DNA from 3 places in the Pseudomonas sp. B7 genome. Region 1 is predicted to be linked to each of the others. Evidence: predicted binding sites of a transcription regulator. Region 1 holds the regulator's gene; each other region holds the start of a gene.

Region 1 (10,688 bases):
GCATCGACTCGTCACCGCTGTTCAGGCCCAGGCGCACCAGACGGTTACGCACCAGCACCAACTCGCCGACCATGTTCATGATTTCGTCGAGACGCGCGGTGTCCACACGCACGGTGGTTTCGGCTTCAGTCGTCGGTTTTTCCGGTGGCGGCGTCGCCGGTGCACGGGCCGGAGCCGGTGCCGCAGCGGCTGGCTTGGCGGGTTCGGCTTTCGGCTCAGGTGTTTTTGCAGCAGGTTTTGCCGCAGCGGCCGGGGCCTTCGCAACTGGCGCTGCAACAGCCGAAGCATTGCCGGCAGTCACGACAGCACCGGTGGCGACGTCAGTGAACTTGCCTTTGCCATGCAGATCGTCAAGCAGCGATTCGAACTCGTGGTCGGTGATCAGATCGCTACCGGCCGCCGCCGCTGCCGGAGCAGCCGTCGCAGGGACCGCAGCAATCGCCGACTCCAGCGCATCGACGGCAAAGTTGCCCTTGCCGTGCAACTGATCGAGCAAGGCTTCGAATTCGTCGTCGGTGATGTCCGAGCTGTCGCCCGCCGCCGGAGCAGCAGGTGCAGCGGCCGCCGGTGCCACGGCGTCGGCCGCGAACTGGCCCTTGCCGTGCAACTGATCGAGCAGCGACTCGAACTCGGCGTCGGTGATTTCATCGCTGGCCGCTTCAACAGAAGCTGGCGCAGCGGCAGCCGCCGGGGCTTCGGCTTCGGCCTTGACGGCGTTCAGCGAGTCCAGCAACTGTTCAAATTCGTTATCGGTGATGTCACCCGAATCGCCTTCGACGACCAGTTCTTCGATCATCTCGGCAACGGGCGAAGCCGGAACTTCATCCGCCGATTGCGGTTCGGCCAGACGCGCCAGGGCGGCCAGCAGTTCCGGGGTGGCGGCAGTGATCGGGCTGCGATCGCGGACTTCGCTGAACATGCTGTTCACCGCGTCCAGCGCTTCGAGCACCACGTCCATCAGTTCTGCATCTACGCGACGCTCACCCTTGCGCAGGATGTCGAACACGTTTTCGGCGATGTGACAGCACTCCACCAGCTCGTTGAGCTGAAGGAAGCCGGCGCCCCCTTTTACAGTGTGGAAACCGCGAAAAATTGCGTTGAGCAGATCTGCGTCATCCGGGCGGCTTTCCAGCTCGACCAGTTGTTCGGACAGTTGCTCAAGAATCTCGCCGGCCTCAACCAGGAAATCCTGAAGGATCTCTTCATCGGCGCCGAAGCTCATTAATGGGGTGCTCCTACAGGTCTAAAAACCCAAAAAAACTCAAAATCCAAGGCTGGATAGCAAATCGTCCACATCGTCCTGACCGGACACAACGTCTTCTCGTTTATCGGCATGAATCTGCGGACCTTCACCCTGCGAGAGATGTTTTTGTGGATCTTTTTCAGCAAGCATCGCCGCACGGTCATGTTCGATGCCCGCAAAGCGGTCCACCTGGCTGGCCATGAGCACGAGTTTGAGCAGGTTGCTTTCGACTTCGGTGACCAATTGGGTCACGCGCTTGATCACCTGGCCAGTGAGATCCTGGTAATCCTGGGCGAGCAGAATGTCGTTCAGATTGCTCGACACGGCGCGGTTGTCCGCGCTGCTGCGTGCCAGAAAACCGTCGACCCGGCGCGCCAGCTCACGGAACTCCTCAGCCCCGACCTCACGGCGCATGAAGCGGCCCCAATCGGCGCTCAAGGCCTGGGCTTCGTCAGCCAGGCCATTGACCACGGGGGTCGCGCTTTCCACCAGATCCATGGTGCGGTTGGCGGCAGCTTCGGTCAGTTTGACCACGTAGCCCAGGCGCTCGGTAGCGTCGGTGATTTGCGACACTTCCTCAGCCTGTGGCATGTGCGGATCGATCTGGAAATTGACGATCGCACTGTGCAGTTCACGCGTGAGCTTGCCCACTTCCTGGTACAGGCCACGGTCACGGGTCTGATTGAGCTCATGGATCAGTTGCACGGCGTCGCCGAACTTGCCTTTTTCAAGGCTTTCGACCAGTTCGACGGCGTGTTTTTTCAGAGTCGACTCGAAGTCGCCCTGTGAAGATTCGTTATGCTCCATAGCTCCCCCGCGCGTCATCAGCCGATGCGTTCGAAAATCTTCTCGATTTTTTCTTTCAGCGCCTGAGCCGTGAAAGGTTTGACCACGTAGCCGTTAACGCCGGCCTGGGCCGCTTCGATAATCTGCTCGCGCTTGGCTTCAGCGGTCACCATCAGCACCGGCAGGTGCTTGAGCTTTTCATCGGCGCGCACGTGGCGCAGCAGGTCGATACCGGTCATGCCGGGCATGTTCCAGTCGGTCACCAGAAAGTCGATGCTGCCGCTGTTGAGCACCGGAATGGCAGTGGTGCCATCGTCGGCTTCAACGGTGTTGGTGAACCCGAGATCTCGCAACAGGTTCTTGATGATCCGCCGCATCGTTGAGAAGTCATCAACGATGAGGATTTTCATGTCTTTGTTCAATTCGACCTCCAAGCAGTCTTAAACGCGCCCAGCACCTGGACGCGCCATTTCAATCAATCCGGCAAAACACTCGATGACTGTCTGGAGCACAACAGAGCAAGACCGGTGCCGTTCACCACCGCACCAGCCTCGTTCGCAGTGTCCCCACACTGCCTTCAGCGCGCTCGCCACTCCCCCAAACGCCCCCGCAAGCGGGCCGCGCACTGGCTGTGTAACTGGCTGACCCGCGATTCACTGACGCCAAGGACTTCACCGATCTCCTTGAGGTTCAGCTCTTCGTCGTAGTACAGCGCCAACACCAGTCGCTCACGCTCCGGCAAATTGGCAATCGCGTCCGCCAGCGCGGCCTGGAAACGTTCGTCTTCCAGATCGCGCGACGGCTCCAGATGAGCACTGGCGCCATCCTCGTGCAGCCCTTCGTGTTCGCCGTCCTGCAACAGGTCGTCGAAACTGAACAGGCGGCTGCCCAGGGTGTCGTTCAAAATCCCGTAGTAATCGTCGAGACTCAATTGGAGTTCGGCCGCAACTTCGTGATCTTTAGCGTCACGGCCGGTTTTAGCTTCAATCGAGCGAATCGCGTCGCTGACCATACGGGTATTGCGGTGAACCGAGCGCGGAGCCCAGTCCCCTTTTCGGACTTCATCGAGCATCGCGCCGCGGATCCGGATGCCCGCGTACGTTTCAAAACTGGCACCCTTGCTGGCGTCATATTTGGTCGAGACTTCGAGCAGGCCGATCATCCCGGCCTGGATCAAGTCTTCGACCTGCACACTGGCCGGCAACCGCGCCAGCAAGTGGTAGGCGATGCGTTTGACCAGTGGCGCGTAACGCTCGATCAACTCGTACTGCGCGTCACGCGCCGACTTCTTGTAGAAATTCATACCGCTGGCGGTCATAGCACAGGTCCTGCCGTTTGCTGCACGAGGCGCTCGACGAAAAATTCGAGGTGGCCGCGCGGGTTGGCGGGCAGCGGCCAGGTGTCGACCTTCTGTGCAATCGCCTTGAACGCCAGTGCGCACTTGGAACGCGGGAAGGCTTCATAGACCGCACGCTGCTTCTGCACCGCCTTGCGCACGCTTTCGTCGTAGGGCACCGCGCCGACGTATTGTAGGGCGACGTCGAGGAAGCGATCCGTGACCTTGGTCAACTTGGCGAACAGATTGCGACCTTCCTGCGGGCTCTGGGCCATGTTGGCCAGGACGCGGAAGCGGTTCATGCCGTAATCGCGGTTGAGCAGTTTGATCAGCGCGTAGGCGTCGGTGATCGAGGTCGGCTCGTCGCAGACCACCAGCAACACTTCTTGCGCTGCGCGCACAAAACTGACTACCGAGTCACCAATACCCGCAGCGGTGTCGATCACCAGCACGTCGAGATTGTCGCCGATGTCGCTGAACGCCTGAATCAGGCCGGCATGCTGGGCCGGGCTCAGGTGAACCATGCTCTGGGTGCCGGAAGCGGCCGGCACGATGCGGATCCCGCCGGGGCCCTGCAACAGCACGTCGCGCAGCTCGCAGCGGCCTTCGATCACGTCGGCCAGGGTTCGTTTGGGTGTGAGGCCCAGCAGAACGTCGACGTTCGCCAGCCCCAGGTCGGCGTCCAGCAGCATGACCCGACGGCCAAGCTCTGCCAGGGCCAGGGACAAGTTCACTGACACATTAGTCTTGCCGACGCCACCTTTGCCGCCGGTCACCGCGATCACCTGTACGGGATGCATGCTGCCCATGTTATTTCTTTACCTTGTCTTGCATAGACGGAGGCCACATTACTGGCTGCGCGTTCACAACCGGAACAATGCGTGGCAGGCCATCGATGTAGGTACGAAAACTGTTCATTACCTCAGCCAACCTGCTTGGTCGGACTGTGGTAGATATCAGCGAACATGTCAGCCATGGCTTCTTCGCTGGGTTCTTCCTGCATTTGCACGCTGACGGCGCGACTGACCAGTTGATGACGCCGCGGCAGATGCAGATCATCCGGAATCCGTGGGCCATCGGTCAGGTAGGCAACCGGCAGTTCGTGACTGATCGCCAGGCTCAACACTTCGCCCAGACTGGCCGTCTCATCCAGTTTAGTCAGGATGCAGCCGGCCAGCCCGCAACGCTTGTAACTGTGATAAGCGGCGGTTAGAACCTGTTTTTGGCTGGTGGTTGCCAGAACCAGATAATTTTTTGACCGAATGCCACGACCGGCCAGACTTTCCAGCTGCATGCGCAGGGCCGGATCGCTGGCCTGCAGGCCGGCGGTATCGATCAGCACCACGCGCTTGCGCAGCAGTGGATCCAGCGCCTGCACCAGGGACTGGCCCGGATCGACGTGGGTCACCGAAACGTTAAGGATGCGGCCCAGCGTCTTGAGCTGCTCCTGCGCGCCGATACGGAAACTGTCCATGCTCACCAGCGCGATGTTCTGCGCGCCGTACTTGAGCACGTAGCGGGCGGCCAGCTTGGCCAGGGTGGTGGTCTTGCCCATGCCGGCAGGACCGACCATCGCAATCACCCCACCCTCTTCCAGCGGCTCGACTTCCGGCACGGCAATCATCCGCGCCAGGTGCGCCAGCAGCATGCGCCAGGCCTGACGCGGTTCGTCGATCTCGGTGATCATCGACAGCAGATCACGGGACAGCGGGCCGGACAGACCAATGCGTTGCAGACGACGGTACAGATTCGCCTGGGCCGGACGACTGCCTTGCAGCTGGTTCCAGGCCAGGGTGCCGAGTTGCACTTCCATCAGTTCGCGCAGGCTGTTGAGCTCGAAACGCATCGAGTCCAGAGCACGCGGGTCAACGCCTGCGGAAACCGCTGCAGGCGCCGGTGCCGGACGAGCCGGAGCTTCGTAGGTCGGTTCGGTCAGCGGCTCGGCAGCGGTCAGCGGCAGGCCGGCCGTCAACGGCAGCCCGGCGAACAACTGGCGATTGGTGTTGCCGTCGGCTTCGCCACGCAGGCTCAGCTCGGCCTGGGCGGTGACAATGCGCGACTGGGTCTTGCGCAGCTCATCCTCGAGTTCCATGTTCGGAACACGCGGGGCCAGCGCAGACAGTTTGTAATCGAGCGCCGCGGTCAGCTCGACGCCGCCAGCGATGCGGCGGTTGCCAATGATGGCGGCATCAGCGCCCAGCTCATCACGAACCAGCTTCATGGCCTGACGCATATCGGCGGCGAAAAAACGCTTAACTTGCATAAACCACTACCTCAGCCGTTGGGCCCTACTGTCGCAACGATGGTCACTTGCTTGTTGTCCGGAATTTCCTGGTAGGCCAGCACATGCAGTCCGGGAACTGCCAGGCGACCAAAGCGCGAGAGCATCGCGCGAACCGGGCCTGCTACCAACAGAATCACCGGCTGACCTTGCATTTCCTGGCGCTGCGCCGCTTCGATCAGCGAACGCTGCAGCTTCTCGGCCATGCTCGGCTCCAGCAGAACGCCCTCTTCCGAGCCTTGTCCTGCCTTCTGCAGACTATTGAGCAATATTTGTTCCAACCTTGGCTCCAGCGTGATAACTGGCAGCTCCGACTCAGTCCCTACAATGCTTTGGACGATGGCGCGCGATACGCCAACCCGCACAGCAGCCACCAAAGCGGCGGTATCTTGACTCTTGGCGGCATTGTTGGCGATGGCCTCGGCAATGCTGCGGATATCGCGCACCGGCACGTGCTCGGCCAGCAACGCCTGCAACACCTTGAGCAGTTGCGACAGCGTGACCACGCCCGGCACCAGCTCTTCAGCCAGTTTCGGCGAGCTCTTGGCCAGCAATTGCATCAATTGCTGCACTTCTTCGTGGCCGATCAGCTCGCTGGAGTGCTTGTACAGAATCTGGTTCAAGTGGGTCGCAACCACGGTACTGGCATCGACCACGGTGTAACCGAGCGATTGCGCCTGGGCGCGCTGGCTGACTTCGATCCACACCGCCTCCAGGCCGAAAGCCGGATCTTTGGCGGTAATGCCGTTGAGCGAGCCGTAGACCTGCCCCGGGTTGATCGCCAGTTCGCGATCCGGGTAGATCTCGGCTTCGGCCAGAATCACGCCCATCAGGGTCAGGCGATAGGCGCTCGGCGCGAGGTCGAGGTTGTCGCGGATGTGCACGGTCGGCATCAGAAAGCCCAGATCCTGCGAGAGCTTCTTGCGCACGCCCTTGATCCGCGCCAGCAATTGCCCGCCCTGGTTGCGGTCCACCAGCGGAATCAGGCGGTAGCCGACTTCCAGGCCGATCATGTCGATCGGGGTCACGTCGTCCCAGCCCAGCTCCTTGGTTTCCATGGCGCGGGCCGGCGACGGCAGCAGTTCCTGTTGACGCTGAACCTCTTGCAGCGCCTGCACTTTGGCGACGTTCTGCTTCTTCCAGAACAGGTAAGCACCACCGGCAGCCAGGGCAGCCATGCTCAGGAACGAGAAGTGCGGCATGCCCGGCACCAGACCCATGACCGCCATCAGACCGGCCGCCACCGCCAGCGCTTTGGGCGAGGCGAACATCTGGCGATTGATCTGCTTGCCCATGTCTTCCGAGCCGGAAGCACGAGTCACCATGATCGCTGCAGCTGTAGATAACAACAGTGATGGCAATTGCGCCACTAAACCGTCACCGATGGTCAGCAAGGCGTAAACCTTGCCCGCGTCGGCGAAAGTCATGTTGTGCTGGAAGATACCGACGGCCATGCCGCCGATCAGGTTGATGAACAGAATCAGCAGGCCGGCGATGGCGTCACCACGGACGAACTTGCTGGCACCATCCATCGAGCCGTAGAACTCTGCCTCTTGAGCCACTTCCTGACGACGGGCCTTGGCCTGCGCCTGGTCGATCAGACCGGCGTTGAGGTCGGCGTCGATCGCCATTTGCTTGCCGGGCATCGCATCGAGGGTGAAGCGAGCGCTCACCTCGGAGATCCGGCCAGCACCCTTGGTCACCACGACGAAGTTGATGATCATCAGGATCGCGAAGACCACGATACCGACCACGTAGTTACCGCCGATCACCACCTCACCGAAGGCCTGGATCACCTTACCGGCGGCGGCGTGGCCGTCCTGACCGTGGAGCATCACCACCCGCGTCGACGCCACGTTCAGCGCCAGTCGCAACAGCGTCGCCACCAGCAGGATCGTCGGGAACACCGCAAAATCCAGCGGCCGCAAGGCGTACACGCAGACCAGCAGCACGACGATCGACAGGGCAATGTTGAAGGTGAAGAACACGTCGAGCAGGAACGGCGGCACCGGCAACATCATCATCGCCAGCATGACCAGCAGCAACAGCGGCACACCCAGATTGCCTCGACTGAGGTCGGCAATGTTCGAGCGAGCACTGTTGATTAACTGAGAGCGATCCACCGGTTTTCCCCGTTCCTTTAAAGCAAACTTTTGACGCCCGAAGCAGGCGCACGGCGGCTACTGCAAGAAGCCTTCCAACTTTTGCCGATGATTGAAACAGAGGGGTTTGGGCGTGTTTTTTCTGCTGGGTGGGATGTCGCTTTCGCTAGAAGTCAGCAAAAACTGCCTTTTAAACTCAGGTGTTTAAAAGACACCTTCAGACACGCCTTACAGGCTACGAATCCTTGCGCCGTTGCCTACGGCTACGCCAGAATCCGCCGGCTTGTGCGCTGTGGGGTCGGGTTCTATTGTGGATCGGTCGCTGACGAATCAGCGATCGGGTTTAGCGACTCGGCTCAATTTAAAGGTGCACCAGCGTGCCAGGCTTCGTTGCGGATCTGTATGTCTGCAATTTCGTTATGGTGGCTGTATGCGGGAGACCCTTGTGGTCTACCGGGTGCCTTTGACCGGTTCGCTAACCTGCGTACAGCCGCCACCCTTCCTGTTTAGCGACTGGATTTGGCGGCTCCACCCCAAAGGAGCTTCACCATGATCAAACCAACACCCAACCCACCCGTAACCGACCCCGCCTCGCCCTACGAATCCGCCGACTCCAGAAAACTTCACGAAGCCGCCGACCGCGCCCTCGACCACTATCTCTGCCCGCCCGGCTCCAGGCCACCACCGCGCAAAACCCGCAGAATGTACGCCGTCACCGCAGACTTCAAAAACGAAGAACTGCTGGCCGATGCCTGCGAAACCCTGGCCTCAGCCAGAACCATCGTCAATGACTTCACCCACCTCATGCCCGCCTCGCAGCGCAGGACGCTGGTGGGGATTGCGCAACTGATCATGCTCGGCGAGCTGGCAGTGAATCGGGTGCTGGATAATCTGGAACTGCCGCCATCGCAGACCTCCGCGTAAAGGCTTGAGAGATGTGTCGCGAAGGCGGCCTCACAGGCAACACAGGTCATCAGGCATAAAAAAAACCGCCACCGGCTGCAACCGGATGGCGGTTTTTTTGCTTCATCACAATCAGGAATCACGCCGCAGATCCGGCGGGATCGGCAGGTCGTCCTTGAGCGGTTCCGGGAACTTGCCCTTGCCCGCGCGGTGCTGGCGGATCTGGTAGACGTAGGCCAGTACCTGGGCGACCGCCAGATACAGCCCCCCAGGGATTTCTTCTTCCAGCTCCGTGGAGTAATAGATCGAACGCGCCAGCGCCGGCGATTCGAGAAGCATGACGTTGTTGGCCACGGCGATTTCGCGGATCTTCAGCGCCAGGAAGTCGCTGCCCTTGGCCAGCAGCATCGGCGCCCCGCCCTTCTCGGCGTCGTACTTGAGCGCCACGGCGTAGTGGGTCGGGTTGGTGATGACCACGTCGGCATCCGGAATCGCCGCCATCATCCGCCGCTGCGACATCTCGCGCTGGAGCTGGCGAATGCGCTGCTTGACCTCCGGCCGACCTTCCTGATCCTTGTGCTCGTCGCGCACTTCCTGCTTGGTCATCTTGAGCTTCTTGATGCTTTCCCAGATCTGCACGGGCACGTCGACGGCGGCGATGATGATCAAACCGCAGGCCAGCCACAGCGAGCTCCAGCCCACCAGTTGCAAGCTGTGAATGATCGCCCGGTCCAGCGGCTCGTGGGCGATGCGCAGCAGGTCGTCGATGTCCGAATTGAGCACCACCAGCGCCACACCCAGCGTGATGAGAAACTTGGCCAGCGCCTTGAGCAGCTCGATCACGGCCTTCATCGAGAACATCCGCTTGAGGCCCGCCGCCGGGTTCATCCGGCTGAACTTGGGCGCCAGCGAACCAGCGGCGAACAGCCACCCACCCAGCGCAATCGGCCCGAGGAAAGCCGCCACCAACAGGGTGATCATGATCGGCTGAATCGCCAGCAAAGCCTGCAATCCGGAACTCATCAGGAACGTCGCCATGGAGCGCTCGTCCATGATCACTTCCCGCGACAGCGTGAAGTTCTGGCGCATCAGGTCCATCAAATCCTGCGCCAGCATCCCGCCAAAAATCAGCAGCGCGGCAGAGCCGGCGAGCATGATCGCCAGCGTGTTGAGCTCCTTGGAGCGCGCAATCTCACCCTTTTCCCGGGAGTCCTTTTTGCGCTTCTCCGTGGGGTCTTCTGTTTTGTCCTGACCGCTTTCGCTCTCAGCCATGACTCAGCGCGCCTTTGCCAGTTCGCGTAAAAACTGCAAGGCCTCGGTGGCCAGCGGTTGATACTGATTGAGAATGTCCGCCATCCCGACCCAGACGATGAACAGGCCGAGTACGAGGGTCAGCGGAAAGCCGATGGAGAAAATGTTCAGCTGTGGCGCGGCGCGGGTCATCACGCCAAAGGCGATGTTGACCACCAGCAGCGCAGTGACCGCCGGCAGCACCAGCAACAACGCGGCGCCCAGCACCCAGCCGAGTTTGCCGGCCAGTTCCCAGTAATGCGTGGTCATCAGCCCGCCGCCGACCGGCAGCGTGGTGAAGCTTTCGGTGAGCACTTCGAAGACCACCAGGTGTCCGTTCATCGACAGGAACAGCAACGTCACCAGCATCGTGAAGAACTGCCCGATCACCGCCACCGACACGCCATTGGTAGGGTCGATCATCGACGCGAAGCCCATGCCCATCTGGATCGCGACGATCTGCCCGGCCACCACGAAAGCCTGAAAGAACAATTGCAGCGAGAAACCCAGCACCGCGCCAACGAGAATCTGCTCGGCGATCAGCAGCAGGCCGCTGAGGTCGAGAGGACTGACCGCCGGCATCGGCGGCAGGTTGGGCGTGATCACCACGGTGATCGCGAAGGCGAAATACAGACGGATCCGCCGGGGCACCAGCGTGGTTCCGAAGACCGGCATCACCATCAACATCGAGGCGACGCGAAACAGCGGCAGCATGAACGTCGCCACCCAGGTACTGATCTGGGTATC
Region 2 (10,688 bases), on a different contig from region 1:
TGGCTGGCTTGAGACTTTTAGCGGAAAATCGAGCAACCAACCGACCGACGCCGGATGGGCGCTGAAAAAGGATCAGGGAGAATTCGACCAGATCGCGGGCGCAACCATTACCTCTCGCGCGGCGATCAATGCCATTCACGATGCCCTGCGTTACTTCGATGAACACCGGACGACCCTGCTCGGGAGCGCTCCATGAATACGTCAGCGACTCTGTCGAACTCAATGATGCTGGTGCTGCTGATCGGTGCCACCGACTCCGTTGCGGGTGCGCTGGCGACTCTGTTGATGTTTGCGGTTGTCGTGGGCGTTTACGGTTTGTGCATGACACCGCTGCGCTCGCGCCTGAGCAGCGAGAGCCTGTTGCCGGTCAGCCTGATACTGGCCGCAACTCTGGCCGGCTGCGCCGATATTTTTCTGCAACGCGTTGCGATGCAGTGGCATCAACTGATCAGTCTTTATGCCGGGCTGATTGGCTTGCAGTGCGTCGTGCTGGAACACAATGGATTTTTTCGCCGGCCTGTCCGTAATCGACTAAAACTTTGCGGCCTGTTTACCGCGCTGATGATTGTGCTCGCAGTGTTGCGTGAGCTGATCGGTCAGGGCAGCATCGGCCATCATCTGTCCGAACACTGGCAAGGTTTGATTCTGTTCGGCGACGGCCTGCATTTCGCGACGCTGGCTCCCGGCGCCTTCATATTGCTTGGATTGTTACTGGCCGCCCGTCAGGCCTGGACTCGCCCTGCCGCCTTACCCGAGGAAACGCATCACCCATGAATGCCGCAAAACGTCTGGAGATTTTCCGCAGGCTTCACGAGGACAACCCCGAGCCCAAGACCGAACTGGCCTACTCCTCGCCCTTCGAACTATTGATTGCGGTGATTCTGTCCGCGCAATCCACGGACGTCGGGGTGAACAAGGCGACGGCGAAGCTGTTTCCGGTGGCGAACACACCGGCGGCCATTCACGCCTTGGGCGTCGAAGGGTTGTCCGAGTACATCAAGACTATCGGCCTCTATAACAGCAAGGCCAAAAACGTGATCGAGACCTGCCGCCTGCTGGTCGAATTACACAACGGGGAAGTCCCGCAGACGCGTGAAGAACTGGAAGCCTTGCCCGGCGTTGGCCGCAAGACCGCCAACGTCGTGCTCAACACCGCGTTCCGCCAGTTGACCATGGCCGTGGACACCCACATCTTCCGGGTCAGCAACCGCACCGGCATTGCACCGGGTAAAAATGTGGTCGAGGTGGAAAAGAAGCTGATGAAGTTTGTGCCAAAAGAATACCTGCTCGACTCGCACCACTGGCTCATTCTTCACGGACGCTATGTGTGTCTGGCACGCAAACCCCGTTGTGGCAGCTGTCGGATTGAAGATCTGTGCGATTACAAGCACAAAACTTCTGACGATTGAGCGACTATTGGTTTTATTGATTTATCGATTGAAAAAATCTTTTTTACCATCTGCTGGAATATCGATATAAGGAGCGCCAAAGGCAGTCTTAGCCTGGAGTTGACCTTATGAGCACCAGCAAAGAGCAATTGGAAGCGGATGACGACTTTATCGCCACGGAGGCCGATGATGCCGATCCTGTGGTTGAAGTCGCCAAGACCAACTTGAGCAAACGCCGAACCATCGACAACCTGCTTGAGGAGCGCCGACTGCAAAAGCAATTGGCCGATTACGATTTTGATCTCTGACATTTGAAAGCCTCCCGAAACGGAGGCTTTTCTGTTTCTGTCACACGCTGATTCCGATCCGCCCATGATCCGTCAGCCACTGAAACTCTCAGACCAGACCGTTTCGCTGCGCCAGTTCGATCAGATCCACCAGCGAGCGCGCGTTGAGCTTCAATAGTAACCGGGTTTTGTAGGTACTCACGGTCTTGTTGCTGAGGAACATTCCGTCGGCAATTTCCTTGTTGGTCTTGCCGCGCGCCAACTGCTGCAACACCATCATTTCCCTCCCGGACAGGCGATCGACCATGTCCGCTTCGCTGGCGTTTCCAAGGCTGGTCCGCACGGTATGCAGCGCCTGATTCGGAAAATAGCTGTATCCGGACAGTACCGCCTTGATGGCACTCAGCAACTCCGTCAGATCCTGTTGCTTGCAGACATAGCCCGCCGCCCCCGACTGCATGCAGCGCATGGAAAAATGTCCCGGTGACTGGGACGTCAGCACCAGCACCTTCAATGGCATTGCAATGGTCGTAAGACGCGCAATGACTTCCAGACCATCCAGTTTCGGTATGCCGATATCCAGAATGACGATATCCGGCATCTGGTCACGAGCAAGTTGTAATGCATCCACGCCGTTATCCGTTTCTGCAATGACTTCGTAGCCATGACGTTCCATCAGCATACGTACCGCAAGACGAATGACGGGGTGATCATCCACGATCAGCACTTTATTCATGGGCAAGTCCAGTTTCGCTGTTCGAATTTTTAGAACCGGCACAATAACTCAGTCATTTCCTCCATGGCATGGATAAGTTCCTCTACACCAGCACCGAGAGACGCCTCCTACAGCCAATAAAGATTATTCCTACAGAAAAGACTCACTCACAGAAAAACATGAACTCCCATCCGGAAGTTCGGCTCCTACCCCGCCCTTCTCGATAGCGTTCATGACAGGCTAAACACCGAAACGAAGATCAGCGACCACACATTAAAAAACAGAAACACCTTACACATATCGCACTCCTGGAATTTAATATAAACACCAAACACCGAGAATCCTGTTTATCCGACAACTTGAAACTCGACCACTCACTCAATCAAGACGACGAGAAAGACCATTCATGAGTAAATACCATGCTAAAAATCAACAGGAAGATCCCCAACCCCATTACCGTCATTGCCATCTTCGCTTTTATATCGGAAACCTCCGCCGCCGTATCACTGCCATTTCTTAATAATAATGAACGGGAGCTGTACGTCTGGTTCCTGATCAGTTTTCCGTTCTACCTGTTGTTTCTGTTCTTCATCACCCTGAACTTCAACTATCGCTCTCTGTATGCTCCATCCGACTTCGACAACGACAAGAACTTTCTCAAGGCTTTCGAAGAAGAAATCAATCTTCCGAACAAGGTTGCACCCACTCAGCCGAATGTCGATTTACACGCTGTCAAACTACCAAAACCGTTGGACAGGGTGTACATCATTGACATTCGACAGATACACACGAGTTCGGTAATAGCGGAGCTACTGGAAAAGTTCCCACATCCAAACAAGCATTCGCTGAGGCTGTTTCTGTTTTTAACCGACGCTGTGTCAGATATTTTACTTAAAGAACATATCGACAATCTGGAAAAAAAACTCAAAAGAACACAAGGAACAACCTTCTGTATTGTTTACAACACTCATTCGTTGAATACATCTGTATTGGGAAAGATATGAAAGGAGATAAAGCGTGGAGGAAGACATCCATGCAATGCACGATGTACAGCCGATGATGACAGTAACGCTGACAGGTACCTATCAAGTCAAACGAGCCCCCGCTCCAAAAAAAAACGGCCTTGTCGCTACGACAAGGCCGTTCTTTCCATCAGGCCCGAAGAACTTAGAACAACTTGCGGCCCTTGTTGGCAGCAATACGCATGCGCAGTGCGTTGAGCTTGATGAAGCCCGCCGCGTCGGCCTGGTTGTAGGCGCCGCCGTCTTCTTCGAAGGTCGCGATGTTGGCGTCGAACAGCGAATCGTCGGACTTGCGGCCGGTCACGATCACGTTGCCCTTGTACAGCTTAAGGCGCACAACGCCGTTCACGTTGACCTGAGAAGCGTCGATCATCTGTTGCAGCATCAGACGCTCAGGGCTCCACCAGTAACCGGTGTAGATCAGGCTGGCGTACTTCGGCATCAGCTCGTCTTTGAGGTGAGCGACTTCGCGGTCCAGGGTGATCGATTCGATGGCGCGGTGAGCGCGCAGCATGATGGTGCCGCCCGGGGTTTCGTAGCAGCCACGGGACTTCATGCCGACATAACGGTTCTCGACGATGTCCAGACGGCCGATGCCGTGCTCGCCACCGATCCTGTTCAGGGTCGCCAGTACGGTGGCCGGAGTCATTTCGACGCCGTCCAGCGCGACGATGTCGCCGTTGCGGTAGGTCAGTTCCAGGTATTGCGGGGTGTCGGGAGCCTTCTCCGGGGAGACGGTCCAGCGCCACATGTCTTCTTCGTGCTCGGTCCAGGTGTCTTCCAGCACGCCGCCTTCATAGGAGATGTGCAGCAGGTTGGCGTCCATCGAGTACGGGGATTTCTTCTTGCCGTGACGCTCGATCGGGATCGCGTGCTTCTCGGCGTAGTCCATCAGTTTCTCGCGGGACAGCAGGTCCCACTCGCGCCAAGGGGCGATCACTTTCACGCCTGGCTTGAGCGCGTAGGCACCCAGTTCGAAACGCACCTGGTCGTTGCCCTTGCCGGTTGCGCCGTGGGAAATGGCGTCGGCGCCGGTTTCGTTGGCGATTTCGATCAGACGCTTGGCGATCAGCGGACGCGCAATGGAAGTACCCAGCAGGTACTCGCCTTCGTAAACGGTGTTGGCGCGGAACATCGGGAACACGAAGTCACGCACGAATTCTTCGCGCAGGTCGTCGATGTAGATTTCTTTGACGCCCATGGCCTGCGCCTTGGCGCGAGCCGGCTCGACCTCTTCGCCCTGACCCAGGTCAGCGGTGAAGGTCACGACTTCACAGTTATAAGTATCCTGCAGCCACTTGAGGATCACCGAAGTGTCCAGGCCGCCGGAATACGCCAGAACGACCTTGTTTACGTCCGCCATGCCATCACTCCACGGGGTTCTACGGAAAGCCGAGGAGTCTACCGCTCAAACGCGATAATTTACAGAGGCGCGACAGCTTAAGACGACAAAGCGACAGAATCTGTCGAGAGAGCGACGATGACCGGCAGGTCAGGAAGTCGCCGCAGTGTTGGCAGGTGTGCTGGCCTGAGGCGCTGGAGCAGTCGTCGGTGCCACCCGCGCAAGGTGCACATTGACCCGACGGTTCTTGGCCCGGTTGGCGGCATTGGTGTTCGGCACCAGAGGATAACGCTCACCATGGAAACGCACGGTGATCTGCGACTCCTGGATGCCGTTGGCCTTGAAGAAGTCGACCACGGCCAGCGCGCGGCGGCGCGACAGTTCGCGATTGGTCAGGCGATTGCCGCTGTTGTCCGAGTGGCCGTCGAGTTCGATGTGATTGACCGTCGGATCGGCCTTCATGTACTCGAGCATCACTTGCAGCTTGGCCTTGGCGGCGGCGTCCAGTTCGATGCCTTCGCCGGGGAAGCCGATCTGCGATTGCTTGACCTGATCGAAATTCTGCGGGAGCAGTTTCGCCACGCAGGTCTGATAGTCATTGAACGCCTTGCTGAACTTGACCGGCAACAGGCGCACTTCCGACACCCGACCATCGCCCGATGCCCGGCGCACCACCGGGCTGCGACCGTCCATCAGCCCGCTGATCAACTGCCCGGCCTGGGATTGAGAACTGTTGAACAGCACGTTGCCGCTGCCCAGTCGAACCGTGCCCAGATTGATGTCGCCACGACCCGGCTGCCACGGCGCAGCCGCTGCCAGCAAGGTCGCCGAACCACCGCCGAGCATGGCGTTGTAGGCGTTCAGGCGGAAGGTCGCCTGCTCGCCGGCCTTGCGCACGAATTGCCCTGAGCCAAAATCAGTGATCGGCTGCGTCAGACGGCACTCGAACTTGTCGCCCTCGACCGTCCACTCAATGTTCTCCAGACGGGTCTGGTAGGTCAGTGCCATCGCGGGGAGGCTGGCAAACACACTGAGCAAGGCTAAATATCGCTGGCGCACGGGAGGCTCCATTGGCTTCTACAACAAAAAAGACCGAGACATACATCTTTACGGCATACCTATGGGATATCGGACGCTCGTCGCAAAACTTGATAGCGAGTGCCTGCAAGAGTCTTTTCCGGTAGCATTCGCCTCAGTTTGACCCGCCTGGAATCCCCTCATGTCCGACCGCCTGACCCTGCTGCGTCCCGACGACTGGCACATTCATCTTCGCGATGGTGCCGTGTTGACCAATACCGTTGCGGATGTCGCGCGCACCTTTGGTCGCGCCATCATCATGCCCAACCTGGTACCTCCGGTGCGCAACGCCGCTGAAGCCGACGGCTATCGCCAGCGGATTCTCGCTGCCCGCCCGGCCGGCAGTCGTTTCGAACCGCTGATGGTGCTGTACCTCACCGACCGCACCCAGCCCGAAGAAATCCGTGAGGCCAAGGCCAGCGGTTTCGTGCACGCCGCCAAGCTGTATCCGGCTGGCGCCACCACCAACTCCGATTCCGGGGTCACCAGCATCGACAAGATTTTCCCGGTGCTGGAAGCCATGGCCGAAGCCGGCATGCCGCTGTTGATCCACGGCGAAGTCACCCGTGGCGACGTCGACGTGTTCGACCGCGAAAAAATCTTCATCGACGAGCACATGCGCCGCGTGGTCGAGCGTTTCCCGACACTGAAAGTGGTGTTCGAACACATCACCACCGGCGATGCCGTGCAGTTCGTCAACGAGGCTTCGGCCAACGTCGGCGCGACCATCACCGCGCATCACCTGCTCTACAACCGCAACCACATGCTGGTGGGCGGGATCCGGCCGCACTTCTATTGCCTGCCGATCCTCAAACGCAACACTCACCAGGAAGCCCTGCTCGACGCCGCCACCAGCGGCAGCGCGAAATTCTTCCTGGGTACCGATTCGGCGCCGCACGCCCAGCACGCCAAGGAAGCCGCCTGCGGCTGCGCCGGCTGCTACACCGCGTATGCCGCCATCGAGCTGTATGCCGAAGCCTTCGAACAGCGTAATGCGCTGGACAAGCTCGAAGCGTTCGCCAGCCTCAACGGCCCGCGTTTCTATGGCCTGCCGGCAAACACCGATCGCATCACCCTGGTTCGTGATGAATGGACCGCCCCGACCAGCCTGCCTTTCGGCGAGCTGACCGTTATCCCGCTGCGCGCCGGTGAAAAACTGCGCTGGCGCCTGCTGGAGGAACACGCGTGAGTGAAGACCATTTCGACGACGAACTGGACGGTCAAGGTGGCGGCGGTTCCCGTCATCCAATGGCAGCACGCTTTCGCGGCTACCTGCCGGTTGTCGTCGACGTAGAAACCGGTGGCTTCAACTCGGCCACCGACGCTCTGCTGGAGATTGCCGCGACTACCATCGCCATGGATGAAAAGGGTTTCGTCTATCCGGATCACACCTACTTCTTCCGCGTCGAGCCGTTCGAAGGCGCCAACGTTGAACCGGCGGCACTGGAGTTCACCGGGATCAAGCTCGATCATCCGTTGCGCATGGCTGTCAGCGAAGAAACAGCGCTGACCGACATCTTCCGTGGCGTGCGCAAGGCCTTGAAAGCCAACGGCTGCAAGCGGGCGATTCTGGTCGGCCACAACAGCAGCTTCGACCTCGGCTTCCTCAATGCTGCCGTCGCGCGGCTGGACATGAAGCGCAATCCGTTTCACCCGTTCTCCAGCTTCGACACTGCGACCCTCGCGGGTCTGGCCTACGGTCAAACCGTATTGGCCAAGGCCTGTCAGGCAGCCGACATCGACTTCGACGGCCGTGAAGCGCACTCCGCGCGTTACGACACCGAGAAGACGGCCGAGCTGTTCTGCGGCATCGTCAACCGCTGGAAACAGATGGGCGGCTGGGAAGACTTCGACGACTGAGGGTCGTCGGGTTAAATCCCGCGCATGAAAAAACCGGCTCAAGAGCCGGTTTTTTTGTACCTCGACGTTGCGCCTTACAGGGCAGCAGCGTTCTCGGTCAGGTAAGCCGCAACGCCTTCTGGCGAAGCGTTCATGCCTTTGTCGCCTTTTTTCCAGTTGGCAGGGCAGACTTCGCCGTGCTCTTCGTGGAATTGCAGAGCGTCGACCAGACGGATCAGCTCTTCCATGTTACGGCCCAGCGGCAGGTCGTTGATGATCTGCGAGCGGACAACGCCTTTGTCATCGATCAGGAACGCGCCACGGAAAGCCACGCCGCCTTCGGACTCAACGTCGTAGGCCTTGGCGATTTCGTGCTTCATGTCGGCAGCCATGGTGTATTTCACCTGGCCGATGCCGCCATTGTTGACCGGTGTGTTGCGCCAGGCGTTGTGGGTGAAGTGCGAGTCGATCGAAACGGCGACTACTTCAACGTTGCGTGCCTTGAAGTCGGCCATGCGGTTGTCCAGAGCGATCAGCTCGGACGGGCAGACAAAGGTGAAGTCCAGCGGGTAGAAGAACACCAGGCCGTATTTGCCTTTGATGGCCGAGGACAGGGTGAAGCTGTCAACGATCTCGCCATTGCCGAGTACGGCCGGGACGGTGAAGTCAGGGGCTTGTTTGCCTACGAGTACGCTCATTGATATCTCCTGGTGTAGAAACTTGAAGTTCAGGGTTCGGGCCAGCCTGCCACCCTCAGGCGACAGCCCTGTGACACGAACCCCCTTCGCAAGGGCCGACCATCATACACTGCGTTTTTCGACTGTCCTTAAAGGTTTTTCGCGAAATCCCGGCTGGCATCCGGCCATGCACCACCGTTCGTCAGTCACAGGCTGTGGCGATGAAAACCACTGGGAAAGCACTTTGACAATCATTCTCGTTAACATTAAGATCCATCGCAATTGAGTCACAACCAGCGACGGTTCTCACTTATGTATGTTTGCCTCTGCACTGGCGTCACCGACGGACAGATCCGCGAAGCGATCTATGAAGGTTGCTGCAGCTATAAAGAAGTCCGTCAGGCCACCGGCGTCGCCAGCCAATGCGGCAAATGTGCGTGCCTGGCGAAGGAAGTGGTCCGCGAAACCCTGACCAAGCTGCAAACCGCCCAGGCTGCGATCCCCTACCCGGCAGAATTTACCGCCGCGTAATTATCCAGAATTCGAAGAACCGGACTTATGTCCGGTTTTTTTATGCCTGAAAATCAACTGCTTAGCGTCTAGACGCGGAACACAAACATTCTTATTCAGATTAATTTTCATTTATTATTCAATAACTTAGGTTTGACACTTATAAATACCAAGCTCAAACTCTGCCTTATATACCGTTACTTAGGGCAGGACTCCCATCATGAAAGGCGACGTAACAGTCATCCAGCATCTCAACAAGATCCTTGCCAATGAGCTGGTCGCGATCAATCAGTACTTCCTGCATGCGCGCATGTATGAAGATTGGGGCCTGAACAAGCTCGGCAAGCACGAGTATCACGAATCCATCGACGAGATGAAGCACGCGGACAAGCTGATCAAGCGCATCCTGTTCCTCGAAGGCCTGCCGAACGTGCAGGACCTGGGCAAGCTGCACATCGGCGAGCACACCAAGGAAATGCTGGAGTGCGACCTGCGTATCGAGAAGACCGGCCACGCTGACCTGAAAGCCGCCATCGCGCATTGCGAATCGGTGGGTGACTTCGGCAGCCGTGAATTGCTCGAAGACATCCTCGAATCCGAAGAAGAACACATCGACTGGCTGGAAACCCAACTGGGCCTGATCGATAAAGTCGGTCTTGAGAACTATCTGCAATCGCAGATGGGCGAAGACGAGTAATTAGCCAGCGCTAAACTCGCGACACTAAAAAGCCCCGCCCTCTTTCGAGAGGCGGGGCTTTTTATTGCCCGGACTTCAGCTCGCCGAAATCCGGGCAGAAGCCAATCAGGCTTGGGACTTGGCCGCAGCAGCCTTGGCGGATGCTTCCTTGACCAGGGTCTGCAGCTCACCGTTGGCAAACATTTCAGCCATGATGTCGCTGCCGCCGACCAGTTCACCGGCTACCCACAGCTGCGGGAAAGTCGGCCAGTTGGCGTACTTCGGCAGGTTGGCGCGGATTTCCGGGTTCTGCAGGATGTCGACGTAGGCGAACTTCTCGCCGCAGCCCATCACAGCCTGCGCAGCTTTCGCGGAGAAGCCACACTGGGGGGCATTCGGCGAGCCTTTCATGTAAAGCAGAATGGTGTTGTTGGCAATCTGCTCTTTAATCGTTTCGATGATATCCATGGAGCACCTCGGCTGAACTTTCCGACTCATGGGTCGGCACGGTGGCGCATTGTAACGGAATCCCGAGCGCCCTGCTCGGTCTCCCCGACAGACTTGCTCAAGCCGCCGCCACCTTCACCGGCACGCCATTGAGCGCCGCATTGCCTGACAGCTCGTCGAGCTGGCATTCATCGGTCAGGTCATTGGCGCTGGAGCCCGGCTGACCGCTGGCGATCGACATCTGCACACCCGGCCGGGCATGGCCCCATCCGTGCGGCAGACTGACCACGCCCTTCATCATGTCCGCGCTGCCCAGCACCTCGACCTCGATCTGCCCGACCCGCGAACTGACCCGGACAAGCTGACCATCACTGAGCCCGCGACTGGCGAGATCGTCCGGATTCATCAACAACTGATGACGCGGCTTGCCCTTCACCAACCGGTGGTAATTGTGCATCCACGAATTGTTGCTGCGTACATGACGGCGACCAATCATCAACAGCTCATCGGCGGCCGGCGCCTGCAACGCGGCGAAGCGCGCCAGGTCGGCGAGGATTTCCGGCGGCGCCGCCTGAACTCGTTGATTGAAGGTCTTCAATCGCGGTGTCAGGTTGGGTTTCAGCGCTCCCAGGTCAACACCGTGCGGATGATCGAACAGCGTCGCCAGCGACAATTTATGCTCGGACGCATCGCCATAGGCGCCCATGC
Region 3 (10,688 bases), on a different contig from region 1:
CCCTATTGGCTTCAAGGCTCAGCGCACTGGCCAGAACCAGTACAACGTCGAGAACCAGTGGGGTGGTAACGATGCCCCGTGGCACCCAGGTGGCAAGTGGGTGATCGGCGGGCGGGATAACCAGAATGTTATCGCGTTGAGCGTCACGTCCAGTGACGGAGGGAAAAACCTCAGCGGCACCAATACCTACGCCAACGAAGGGCCGATCGGCTTCCGTGGGCAGATAGAGTAACGGCGCCACTCAGGTCGTGTCCGCCCCTTCGCAGACGTGCGAAAGGGCGGATCAACAGGTTCAGGCGTTCGACTGTGCCAGGGCCTGACCCATCTGTACCGGCGAGCCGGCTTTCAATTCTTCAACCCATTTCACCTGATCCGGCCCGAACAGCACGATCGCGGTCGAACCCAGCTTGAAGCGCCCCAGTTCCGCACCTTTCTCCAGATGAATCGGCGCACGGGCGGCTTCGTCGTAACGGAAGGTTTTCAGTTCGCGCTTCGGTGGCGTGACCAGACCGGCCCACACGGTTTCGATCGAGGCCACGATCATCGCGCCCACCAGCACCACGGCCATTGGCCCGCGCTCGGTGTCGAAGATGCACGCTACACGCTCGTTGCGGGCGAACAGTTCCGGAACGTTTTCTGCGGTGGTCTGGTTGACCGAGAAGATCCGGCCCGGGATGTAGACCATTTCTCGCAGGGTGCCGGCCAGCGGCATGTGCACGCGGTGGTAGTCCTTCGGCGACAGGTAAACAGTGGCGAATTCACCGCCCATGAACGGTGCAGCATTGGCTGCATCGCCGCCCAGCAGTTCCAGCACGCTGAAGCTGTGGCCCTTGGCCTGGAAGATACGACCGTGTTCGATCGGGCCGAGCTGGCTGATCGCACCGTCGGCCGGGCTGAGGATCGCGCCCGGGGTCTGATCCAGTGGGCGAGCGCCGTCTTTCAAGGCGCGGGTGAAGAAGGCGTTGAAGTGCTCGTAAGCGGTCACGTCTTCAACCAGTGCCTGCGACATGTCCACTTGATAACGCTTGGCGAACCAGGTGGTGAAGGCATTCTTGAACCAGCGCACGCGGCACTCGGCAATGCAGCCGGCAAGGCGCGACAGCAAGTGATGCGGCAGCAGGTATTGGCTGATGATAAACAAACGCTCTTTCATGACTGTCCTTAAAAATCCTTAAAGCTCGACGGGGGTGTCGGGGTGGTTGCCCCATTCGCCCCAGGAACCGGCGTAGCCCTTGACCCGCGGATAACCGAGAGCCTTGGCCACCAGATAAGTGAAACCGGACCGGTGATGGGTCTGGCAGTGGGTAATGATCTCTTTGTCCTTGGTGATCCCGAGGTTTTCGAGGATCTGCGGCATGTCGGTACGGATGCGCAGTTGGCGCGCCTGATCCATGCCCGCCGTCCATTCGAAATTGACCGCGCCGGGGATGTGCCCGCCCTTGGCCGCCAGGACCTTCTCACCGGAATACTCCAGCGGCCCGCGAGCGTCCCAGATCGCCAGGTCAGCGGCGCCGAGACGGCTTTGCAGGTATTCGCGGGTGGCGGTCGGTTCCTCGTGCAGGGTCAAGGCAACCGGGCCGCCCACCGCCGGAGGAATCTGGATCGACATCGGTGAACCCTCCGCCAGCCACGCCGGCAGACCGCCGTCGAGGTAGTGATATTTGTCGTGACCGATCACATCGAGCAGCCAGATGAAGCGCCCGGCCCAGCCGCCGCCTTCGTCGTCATAGACCACGTAAACCGAATCTTTGCGATGGCCCAGCTCACCGAACAGTTCTTCGATTTTTTCCTTGCTCGGCAACAGCCCCGGAGCCGGCGCCTGACCCAGCTGGGTGCGTTTCGGATCGACAAAACGTGCGCCGGGAATGTGTCCTTCGGTGTAGCGGGCGGCACTGGTCAGATCCACCAGAATCAGATCGCGGGATTCGAGGCGCGGCAGCAGATCGCTCGGCTCGATCACCAGGGCCAGGCCAGAGAAATCAGACATGTGAGGTCTCCAGAGCACAAAGGGGAGGGATTGTAGCTGTCATTGGCCGCGCTGGCTAAAACTGTGCAGGGCTTTCTCGATGCACTGCGCGGTTTTGCCGAAGGCTTGCACGGTGATGTCGGCGAACGGACCGCCACCCTGGTCGGCGACCACAATCATGATCACCCGGCCGTTGTTCACCAGTGAACGCAGGAACAGGTGTTCACCACGGAAAAGGGCGCGCAGCGAGGGCGGCAGCAGGGCGGAAAACTGGGCGTTGTTGTCCGGGGTGATCCGCACTTGCGCCTGCTGCGCGAGCAAGCGTTGCAGCACCGAACTCTGGCTGACGACGAAATTCAGCGCAGCGGCGTCCTTCGGCAACCCGGAGGTTTGATGGACGCGCAGATTGGCGTGGCCGCGGTCGGCCATCAGGATCATCACCCGACGCATGCCGCTGGCGACCAGCGCGTCGCGGGCGGCGACGGTCAGGCTCATGGCGTTGGTGAAGCGACTTGGCACCGCCAGCAGTTCGGCGCATTGCCGGCGCCACTGGCTCAGGTCTTCAGCGGACGGCGCGGCAGCCGGCAGCATTCCGGCTGGAAGGCGACGGGTACCCCACGGCCACAGCAGCGAAAGCGCCGGGTGCCAAAGGTCCGGCATGAAATGATGGCGAGCGCTGACGGCGGCCTGTTGGTGCAATTGTTGTTGCACCTCGTCCATCGAGATTTGCAGGTAGAGGCTGGTCAGGAATTGCCAGCGCTCACTGTGCGGACTGTCCCAGGCCTGTTGCGCCGACAGTGCCAGTCCGTTGGCCAGCAACACGGTGTTGGCCGGCTGGTTGAGCCAGCGGCGCAGGGTCGGGTCGTCATCGAGGCGATTCTGCTGGCGCAACGGATGATCGACGTCGCGGGCAATGCGCAGGACTTTGACCAGTTCGCGCTGTTCGGTCAGCAGCAGCCGATAACCTTGCTGCACCCAGACCGGCAGACGCCAGACTTGCACCAGCGCCTCGCCGATCTTCAGCAGGCGTACGCCGAACAGCTGCTTTTCCACGACTCGCGCCGATTCACCCTTGTGGATAACCCGCACTTCCCACTCTTCAAGCAGTTGGGGAAAGGTCAGCGCCAACGGCCACAGCGGCGACAGAAACAACAGGCTGCCCCAATGAATGTCCTGCCACAGTCGCGCCAGGCGACTGGCGAAAAAACCGTTGGCCTGTTGCGTGGCGTGCTGGCTGATCATCTGCAACTGGCGCAGGGCCTGGGGGATCTGCGCGGCAGGTTCGGCGGGCAGGCGGGCGAGCAGTTCTTCGGTACGGGCAAGGCCGAGGCGATTGATCGCCACTTCGAGGTTTTCCGCAGGCGCAGTCATGTTGCCGTGGGTGTGGCGGTTGGCTTCGCGGATGATGCTCAGGGCCAGCGCCGGGCTGTCCTGCATCAGGTCGGCGATGTCGCGCAGCGAGCTGCGGTCATCGCGAATCGCCCGGCAGACCCGGTCATGGGCGTCTTGCGGCACTGGCAGACGAACGCTGTCGAGCAGCTTCACCCAGCCATCGAGTGTGGTCGGTTTTACGTGTGGGACGTTCGTTTCATTAGCCATGTCTGGACGAGATCTTCACTGACTGTAGACGCGCCCGGCATGGGCTAAATTGGCTTTTCGCCTGAACTGGCTATAGTCTGGCGCAGTTTTGCCGATAAGTAGAAGAAGAGATTTTTTAACTTCCGAATATGACCTTGAACCCGACTTAAACAAGTACCTTTCTACCTATGGCTAAAATTATCGGCATCATCGTCGTATTCGCGAGCGTGCTCGGCGGATACGTGCTCTCCCACGGCAAGATTGCCGCCCTGATCCAGCCCTTCGAGGTGATGATCATCGGCGGTGCGGCACTCGGAGCCTTCCTCCAGGCCAACCCCGGCTACATGACGATGCACGTGCTCAAGAAATCCCTGAGCATGTTCAGTTCGCGTTTCAGCCACACGTTCTATCTGGAAGTGCTTGGCCTGATCTACGAGATCCTCAACAAGAGCCGCCGTGAAGGCATGATGGCCATCGAAGGCGACATCGAAGACGCCGCCGCGAGCCCGATCTTCGCCAAGTACCCGGCGGTACTGAAAGACGAACGCATGACCGCGTTCATCTGCGACTACCTGCGCATCATGTCCTCCGGCAACATGGCTCCCCACGAGCTGGAAGGCCTGTTCGACATGGAACTGTACAGCCTGAAGGAAGACCTTGAGCATCCGTCCCACGCGGTGAACGGCATCGCCGACGCCATGCCGGGTTTCGGTATCGTCGCGGCGGTACTCGGTATCGTGGTGACCATGGCCTCGCTGGGTGAAGGCGATCAGAAATCCATCGGCCTGCACGTGGGTGCGGCACTTGTGGGTACCTTCTTCGGTATTCTCGCGGCGTACGGTTTCTTCGGTCCTTTGGCGCACTCCCTGGCGCACGATGCCAAGGAAGAGCTGAACGTCTACGAAGCCATCAAGGCCTCTCTGGTGGCTTCGGCTTCCGGCATGCCGCCGTCGCTGGCTGTCGAGTTCGGTCGCAAGGTGCTGTACCCGGCTCACCGTCCAAGCTTTGCCGAGCTGGAACAAGCCGTTCGCGGTCGTTAAGTCATGGAAAATAACCAGCCGATAATCATCAAGCGCGTCAAGCGCATCGCCGGCGGGCATCACGGCGGGGCGTGGAAGATCGCCTTCGCCGACTTCGCGACGGCGATGATGGCGTTCTTTCTGGTGTTGTGGCTGCTGTCCACCGCGACCCCGGAACAGAAGATCGCCATCGCCGGTTACTTCAAGGACCCGGTCGGTTTCTCCGAGAGCGGCACGCCGTACATCATCGACCTGGGCGGTACGCCGACCCTGGCGCCGGAAAATACCCTCAACCCCGAAGTGAAGTCGCAGCCGCAGCCGGACAAGGTCACGGTCGACACCGAACAGGTTGAAGGCATGGCCGAGCAGGTCGAGAAAGAACGCCTGGAACTGTTGCTGCAAGAACTGCAGAACAAGGTCGACGAGAACCCGCAGTTGCAGAAGTTCAAGGATCAGATTCTGTTCGAAATCACGCCGAACGGCTTGCGTATCCAGATCATGGACGCCGAGAACCGGCCGATGTTCGACTCCGGTTCTGCACGCCTGAAGCCGTACTTCGAAGACATCCTGCTGGCCATGGCCGACACCATCAAGGCGGTGCCGAACAAGATCAGCATCAGCGGTCACACCGACGCCAAGCCTTACGTGGGCAACGGCGATTTCGGCAACTGGGAGCTTTCGGCCAACCGCGCCAACGCCGCCCGGCGTGCGCTGGTGGCGGGCAGTTACCCGGACTCGCAAGTGGCGCGTGTGGTGGGTTACGCCTCGTCGGCGCTGTTCGACAAGGAGAACCCGTTCAACCCGGTCAACCGCCGTATCGACATCGTGGTGCTGACCAAGAAGGCCCAGGCCGCCATCGAAGGTGCGCAAGGTGCCGACCCGTCGAAACCGGCGGATCAAGGCCAGAACGGCGCCGCCCCGGCCACCCCGGTCGACCCGAACGCCTTGCCGGCGGATCAGCAGCCAGTGCCGGCCCACGAGTTGCGCGAACGGCTGAACCTGTTCGACGACCCGCTGCCGAAACCGACCGAACCAGGCAGCGCGGCGCCAGCCCCGGCGCCTGCTGCACCGGCTCCCGCGCCGAAACAGTGACCCACAAAAAAGCCGACAGCGATGTCGGCTTTTTTGTGTCTGGTTACTTGAAAGCCTAGTAACCGTTTTCCGGCAGGCTGGCGATGATCGAGCGGTAGCTGTTCATTCGCTGCTGCTGCACGCGGCCGTCTTCCAGGGCTTTGAGCAGTGCGCATCCCGGTTCGCGGTCGTGCTTGCAGTCGCGGAAGCGGCAGGTGCCGAGCAGATCGTTGAACTCGATGAAGCCGGCTTCGACGTCGGCGCGGCTGACGTGGCCGAGGCCGAATTCACGGATGCCCGGGGAGTCGATCAGCTCGCCGCCGCCGGGGAAGTGGAACAGGCGTGCGGTTGTCGTGGTGTGCGTGCCTTGGCCCGACAACTCGGACAGCGGGCCGACGCGGGTTTCGACTTCCGGCAGCAGGCTGTTGACCAAGGATGACTTGCCGACACCGGACTGGCCGACGAACACGCTGATGCGCCCGTCGAGCTGCTTCTGCAATTGCTCCATGCCGTTGCCGTGGTGCGCCGAGACTTCCAGTACCGGATAACCCAGCGTGCGATAGACCGCCAGCAGGGCATTCAGCGCCGGGGCGTTCTGTTCGTCGATCAGGTCGAATTTGTTCAGCAGGAGCAACGGGCGGATGCCGGCGTGCTCGGCGGCGACCAGATAACGATCGATCAGGTTCGCATGGGGCTCGGGCAGCGGGGCGAAGACGATGACGATCATGTCGACGTTGGCGGCCACCGGTTTGAGCTGGCCACGGCTGTCCGGGCGGCACAGCTCGGTGGTGCGCGGCAGTTGCGCGACGATCACGCCGATGCCCTGGTTGCCGGCGCGCCAGACCACCTGGTCGCCGGTCACCAGCGCTGGCAGGTTGGCGCGCAGGTGGCAGCGGAAGACCTGGCCGGCCAGTTCGCCGTCAACGGCCTCGACCTCGACCTGCACACCGAAGTGGGCGATCACCAGACCGTGCTGTTCCGGGCCCAGATCGCCGCCTTCGAGGGCCTCGACGGCCGAGGACTCGCGTTTGGCGGCGCGGGCGGCGCGCTCGCCCTGAATCTTTTCGATGCGCCAGTTTTGACGACGATTGAGTTGGCGTTTGGCCATGGGTGTTCCGTCTGAAGAATACAGCGATTAGGTAAAACGGCCGCGAGTTTAGCACGCCCGGCAGGCTGCCTAGGCTAAACTGCGCAGCATTGCTCAGGAGCCGAAATATGCAAAACCCGCAGAATCTGATCTGGATCGACCTCGAAATGACCGGTCTCGATCCGGAAAACGACGTCATCATCGAGATGGCCACCATCGTCACCGACAGTGACCTGAACACTTTGGCCGAAGGCCCGGTGATCGCCATCCACCATAGCGACGAAGTCCTCGCCCGCATGGACGAGTGGAACACCCGCACCCACGGCAACTCCGGCCTGACCCAGCGCGTGCGTGAAAGCCGTGTGAGCATGGCCGAGGCTGAAGCCGAAACCATCGCCTTCCTCGAACAGTGGGTGCCGAAGGGCAAGTCGCCGATCTGTGGCAACAGCATCTGCCAGGATCGCCGCTTCCTTTATACCCACATGAAGGCGCTGGAAAGCTACTTCCACTACCGCAACCTCGACGTCTCCACGCTCAAGGAGCTGGCCGCGCGCTGGGCGCCGGACGTGCGTGACAGCTTCAAGAAGGGCAGCACTCACCTCGCACTGGATGACATCCGCGAGTCGATTGCCGAGCTGCAGCACTACCGCAAGCATTTCATCAAGTTCTGAGATCGGCACCCTCGCCGGGGCGCCCTCTTTTGGTGCCTCGGCGAAGTGAGTAGACTGCGCGCCTTCCTGCCAGGATCGCCACCATGTTGCTGATGCTCTACCTCGTCGCCATTACTGCCGAAGCCATGACCGGCGCCCTGTCTGCGGGCCGCCGTGGCATGGACTGGTTCGGCGTGGTGCTGATCGCCTGCGTCACCGCATTGGGCGGTGGTTCAGTGCGCGACGTGCTGCTCGGGCATTACCCGCTGACCTGGGTCAAACACCCGGAATACCTGGTGCTGACGACGATTGCGGCGATGATTACCGTGTTCACCGCACGCTGGATGCGTCACCTGCGCTCGCTGTTTCTGGTGCTCGACGCGGTCGGTCTGGTGGCGTTCACCCTGATCGGCTGCATGACCGCCCTGGAAATGGGCCACGGCATGTTGGTGGCTTCGGTCAGCGGCGTGATCACGGGTGTGTTCGGCGGCATTCTGCGCGACATCTTCTGCAACGACATCCCGTTGATCTTCCGCCGTGAGCTGTACGCCAGCGTCTCGTTCGCTGCGGCGTGGTGCTACATGCTCTGTCTGTTCCTGAATGTGCCGAGCGAACAGGCGATCCTGATCACGTTGTTCGGTGGCTTTCTACTGCGGCTGTTGGCGATTCGCTTCCACTGGGAAATGCCGAAGTTCGTCTATAACGACGCACCTTGACGGTCGGCGTGTTGTTTCAGCGCCCATTCCACATGTTCACGCACCAGTTCTGACGGGTATTCGCGCCGGGCCTTGAGCGCTTCCAGCACTGGAATGCTCGATGGCGCATTACCCAATCCAACCGCCAGATTGCGCAGCCAGCGTTCGTATCCCGCACGGCGCAATGGTGAACCCTCGGTGCTGCTGAGGAATTTGTCTTCACCCCACATAAACAGTTCGGCCAGTTCGGCGTTGTCCAGGTTGTGCCGTGGCTTGAAATCGCTTTCGCCGGACGGGCGGGAGAAGCGGTTCCACGGGCAGCAGATCTGGCAATCGTCGCAGCCGAACACACGGTTACCGATCAGCGGTCGCAGGTCTTCGGGGATGGCGTTCTTCAGTTCGATGGTCAGGTAGGAAATGCAGCGTCGCGCGTCCAGCACGTACGGGCCTACGAAAGCGTTGGTCGGGCAGATGTCGAGGCATGCGGTGCATCGGCCGCAATGTTCGGTGCTATGGGGTTCATCCACCGGCAGGGGCAGGTCGACGAACAGTTCGCTGAGAAAGAAGTAACTGCCGGCCTTGCGGTTCAGCACCAGGGTGTTTTTGCCGATCCAGCCCAGGCCGGCCTGTTCGGCGATGGCCTTTTCCAGCACCGGGGCGCTGTCGACGAAGGCGCGGAAACCGAACGGGCCGATCTCGGATTGAATCCTGTCCGCCAGTTGTTGAACGCGCTTACGGATCAACTTGTGATAATCGCGGCCCAAGGCATAACGCGAGATGTAGGCCTTTTCCGGTTTGGTCAGCAATTGCGCCATTTGCGTGTCGCCCGGCAGGTAGTCCATGCGCAGTGACACCACGCGCAAGGTGCCCGGCACCAGCTCTTCGGGGTGCGAGCGTTTGCTGCCGTGGGCGCCCATGTAATCCATTTCGCCGTGATAGCCGGCCTCAAGCCAGCGTTGCAGGTGCTGTTCATGCTCGGCCAGGTTCAGACCGCTGATGCCGACTTGCTGGAAGCCCAGCTCGCGGCCCCAGTCCTTGATGGATTGGGCGAGGGCAGGCAGATCTGTGGTGATGGCGGACATGAGGCGAGAGAAACCGGAGCTGAGGTGCGTATAATTCTGCCAGACATCGGAGCCCGAAGACGCATGCCGCACACTAAAGATCAATTACCCGACGCACTGTACCGTGCCGCGCAGGTGCGCGAACTCGATGCACGGCTGATCGCCGGGGGCACGCCGGGCTTCGAATTGATGCAGCGTGCCGCCCATGCCACATGGCGCGCGCTGGTGCGCCAATGGCCGGCCGCGAATGAAATGACGGTGTTCGCAGGGCACGGCAACAACGCCGGCGATGGTTATCTGGTGGCGGCGCTGGCCCACCGGGCGGGTTGGCAGGTTCAGGTGCTGGCTGTCGGTGAGCCGCAGCGTTTAAAGGGCGATGCTGCCGTGGCGCACGCCGAAGCCGTGGCCGAGGGTGTCTCGATTGCAGCATGGGATCTGTCCTGCGAGTTGCGCGGCATCGTCGTTGACGCGTTGCTCGGCACCGGCCTGAACGGCGAAGTGCGTGAGCCTTACGCCGCTGCGATTGCGGCGATCAATGCCAGCGGACTGCCGGTGGTGGCGGTCGATATTCCTTCCGGGTTGTGCGCCGATACCGGTCATGCGCTGGGTGATGCAGTGCACGCCGACCTCACCGTGACTTTTATCGGGCTGAAACTCGGGCTGTTCACGGGTGCGGCGGCGGATCACGTCGGCGAACTGCGGTTTAACGATCTGCAGGCCACGGCCGAAAACTTCAGTGACATTCCTGCTGCCGCTCAACGGCTCAGCGCGATTAACCTGCCGCGTCTGGCGGCCCGCGCGCCGGCGGCGCACAAGGGGCGTTTCGGCCATGTGCTGCTGATCGGCGGCGATCACGGTTTTGGCGGGGCGATTCTGCTGAGCACCGAAAGCGCGTTGCGCAGTGGTGCCGGGATGGTCTCGGTCGCGACTCGCCCGGAACATGTGCCAGCGGCGTTGAGCCGGGTGCCGGAAGCCATGGTGCTGGGTACTTCTTCGGCCAATCAGTTGATGGGGCTGCTGGAAAAGGTGTCGGTGCTGGTGGTCGGGCCGGGACTGGGGCAGGCCGCTTGGGGAAGGGCGCTGTTGTCGGCCGCTGCCAATGCCTCGCTGCCGCAGGTGTGGGATGCCGATGCGCTGAACCTGCTGGCCCGCGGTTTTGTCAGTTTGCCCAAGGATTGCGTGATCACGCCGCATCCGGGGGAAGCAGCGCGTTTATTGGGGATCAGTACCGCCGAAGTGCAGGCTGATCGTCCCGCGGCGGCGCTGGCGTTGAGCAAAAAATATACAGCGGTGGTGGTGCTCAAGGGCGCGGGCAGTCTGATTGCTCATCCCGATGGTCGTCTGGCGCTTTGTCATCAAGGCCATCCGGCCATGGCCACTGCCGGGCTCGGCGATGTGCTGGCGGGCCTGATCGGCGCGCTGCTGGCCCAGGGCATGGACGGTTTCGATGCCGCGTGTCTGGCGGTCTGGCTGCACGCCAGCGCCGGGGCGCAACAAGGTAAATTCGGCCGTGGGCTGGCGGCCAGTGATCTGATTCCAGCCATTCGTCAGTTGTTGGAGG

The links. The regulator FliA, encoded in region 1, starts transcription of late flagellar genes. The targets are predictions, from matches to a motif close to CTAAAGTTTNNNNNNNNNNNGCCGNTAA.
Region 2: JKA62_RS03425 (flagellar protein MotY) is a predicted target of FliA. The motif match lies at 5,880-5,907, and genes of this name have one in related genera.
Region 3: motA (flagellar motor stator protein MotA) is a predicted target of FliA. The motif match lies at 3,636-3,663, and genes of this name have one in related genera.

The regions. Positions count from the first base shown of each region.
Region 1 covers NZ_JAERRE010000010.1:40,708-51,395, forward strand. Annotated here, with positions in the region: gene JKA62_RS21600 (chemotaxis protein CheA) at 1-1,222, opposite strand, end outside; gene JKA62_RS21605 (protein phosphatase CheZ) at 1,262-2,050, opposite strand; gene JKA62_RS21610 (chemotaxis response regulator CheY) at 2,068-2,439, opposite strand; gene fliA (RNA polymerase sigma factor FliA) at 2,607-3,347, opposite strand; gene fleN (flagellar synthesis regulator FleN) at 3,344-4,174, opposite strand; gene flhF (flagellar biosynthesis protein FlhF) at 4,288-5,628, opposite strand; gene flhA (flagellar biosynthesis protein FlhA) at 5,640-7,769, opposite strand; gene JKA62_RS21635 (DUF6124 family protein) at 8,298-8,672, shown strand; gene flhB (flagellar biosynthesis protein FlhB) at 8,784-9,923, opposite strand; gene fliR (flagellar biosynthetic protein FliR) at 9,927-10,688, opposite strand, start outside.
Region 2 covers NZ_JAERRE010000001.1:707,880-718,567, forward strand. Annotated here, with positions in the region: gene JKA62_RS03390 (RnfABCDGE type electron transport complex subunit G) at 1-196, shown strand, start outside; gene JKA62_RS03395 (Rnf-Nqr domain containing protein) at 193-774, shown strand; gene nth (endonuclease III) at 771-1,409, shown strand; gene JKA62_RS03405 (PA3496 family putative envelope integrity protein) at 1,517-1,696, shown strand; gene JKA62_RS03410 (response regulator transcription factor) at 1,785-2,411, opposite strand; gene JKA62_RS03415 (hypothetical protein) at 2,810-3,394, shown strand; gene JKA62_RS03420 (argininosuccinate synthase) at 3,558-4,775, opposite strand; gene JKA62_RS03425 (flagellar protein MotY) at 4,905-5,813, opposite strand; gene pyrC (dihydroorotase) at 5,974-7,020, shown strand; gene rnt (ribonuclease T) at 7,017-7,691, shown strand; gene JKA62_RS03440 (peroxiredoxin) at 7,766-8,368, opposite strand; gene JKA62_RS03445 (bacterioferritin-associated ferredoxin) at 8,660-8,878, shown strand; gene bfr (bacterioferritin) at 9,078-9,554, shown strand; gene grxD (Grx4 family monothiol glutaredoxin) at 9,660-10,001, opposite strand; gene JKA62_RS03460 (molybdopterin oxidoreductase family protein) at 10,099-10,688, opposite strand, start outside.
Region 3 covers NZ_JAERRE010000002.1:645,553-656,240, forward strand. Annotated here, with positions in the region: gene JKA62_RS07775 (lectin OAA family protein) at 1-232, shown strand, start outside; gene asd (archaetidylserine decarboxylase) at 293-1,153, opposite strand; gene JKA62_RS07785 (rhodanese-like domain-containing protein) at 1,172-1,987, opposite strand; gene JKA62_RS07790 (HDOD domain-containing protein) at 2,027-3,565, opposite strand; gene motA (flagellar motor stator protein MotA) at 3,733-4,584, shown strand; gene motB (flagellar motor protein MotB) at 4,588-5,655, shown strand; gene rsgA (small ribosomal subunit biogenesis GTPase RsgA) at 5,711-6,742, opposite strand; gene orn (oligoribonuclease) at 6,850-7,392, shown strand; gene JKA62_RS07815 (trimeric intracellular cation channel family protein) at 7,476-8,087, shown strand; gene queG (tRNA epoxyqueuosine(34) reductase QueG) at 8,069-9,148, opposite strand; gene JKA62_RS07825 (bifunctional ADP-dependent NAD(P)H-hydrate dehydratase/NAD(P)H-hydrate epimerase) at 9,212-10,688, shown strand, end outside.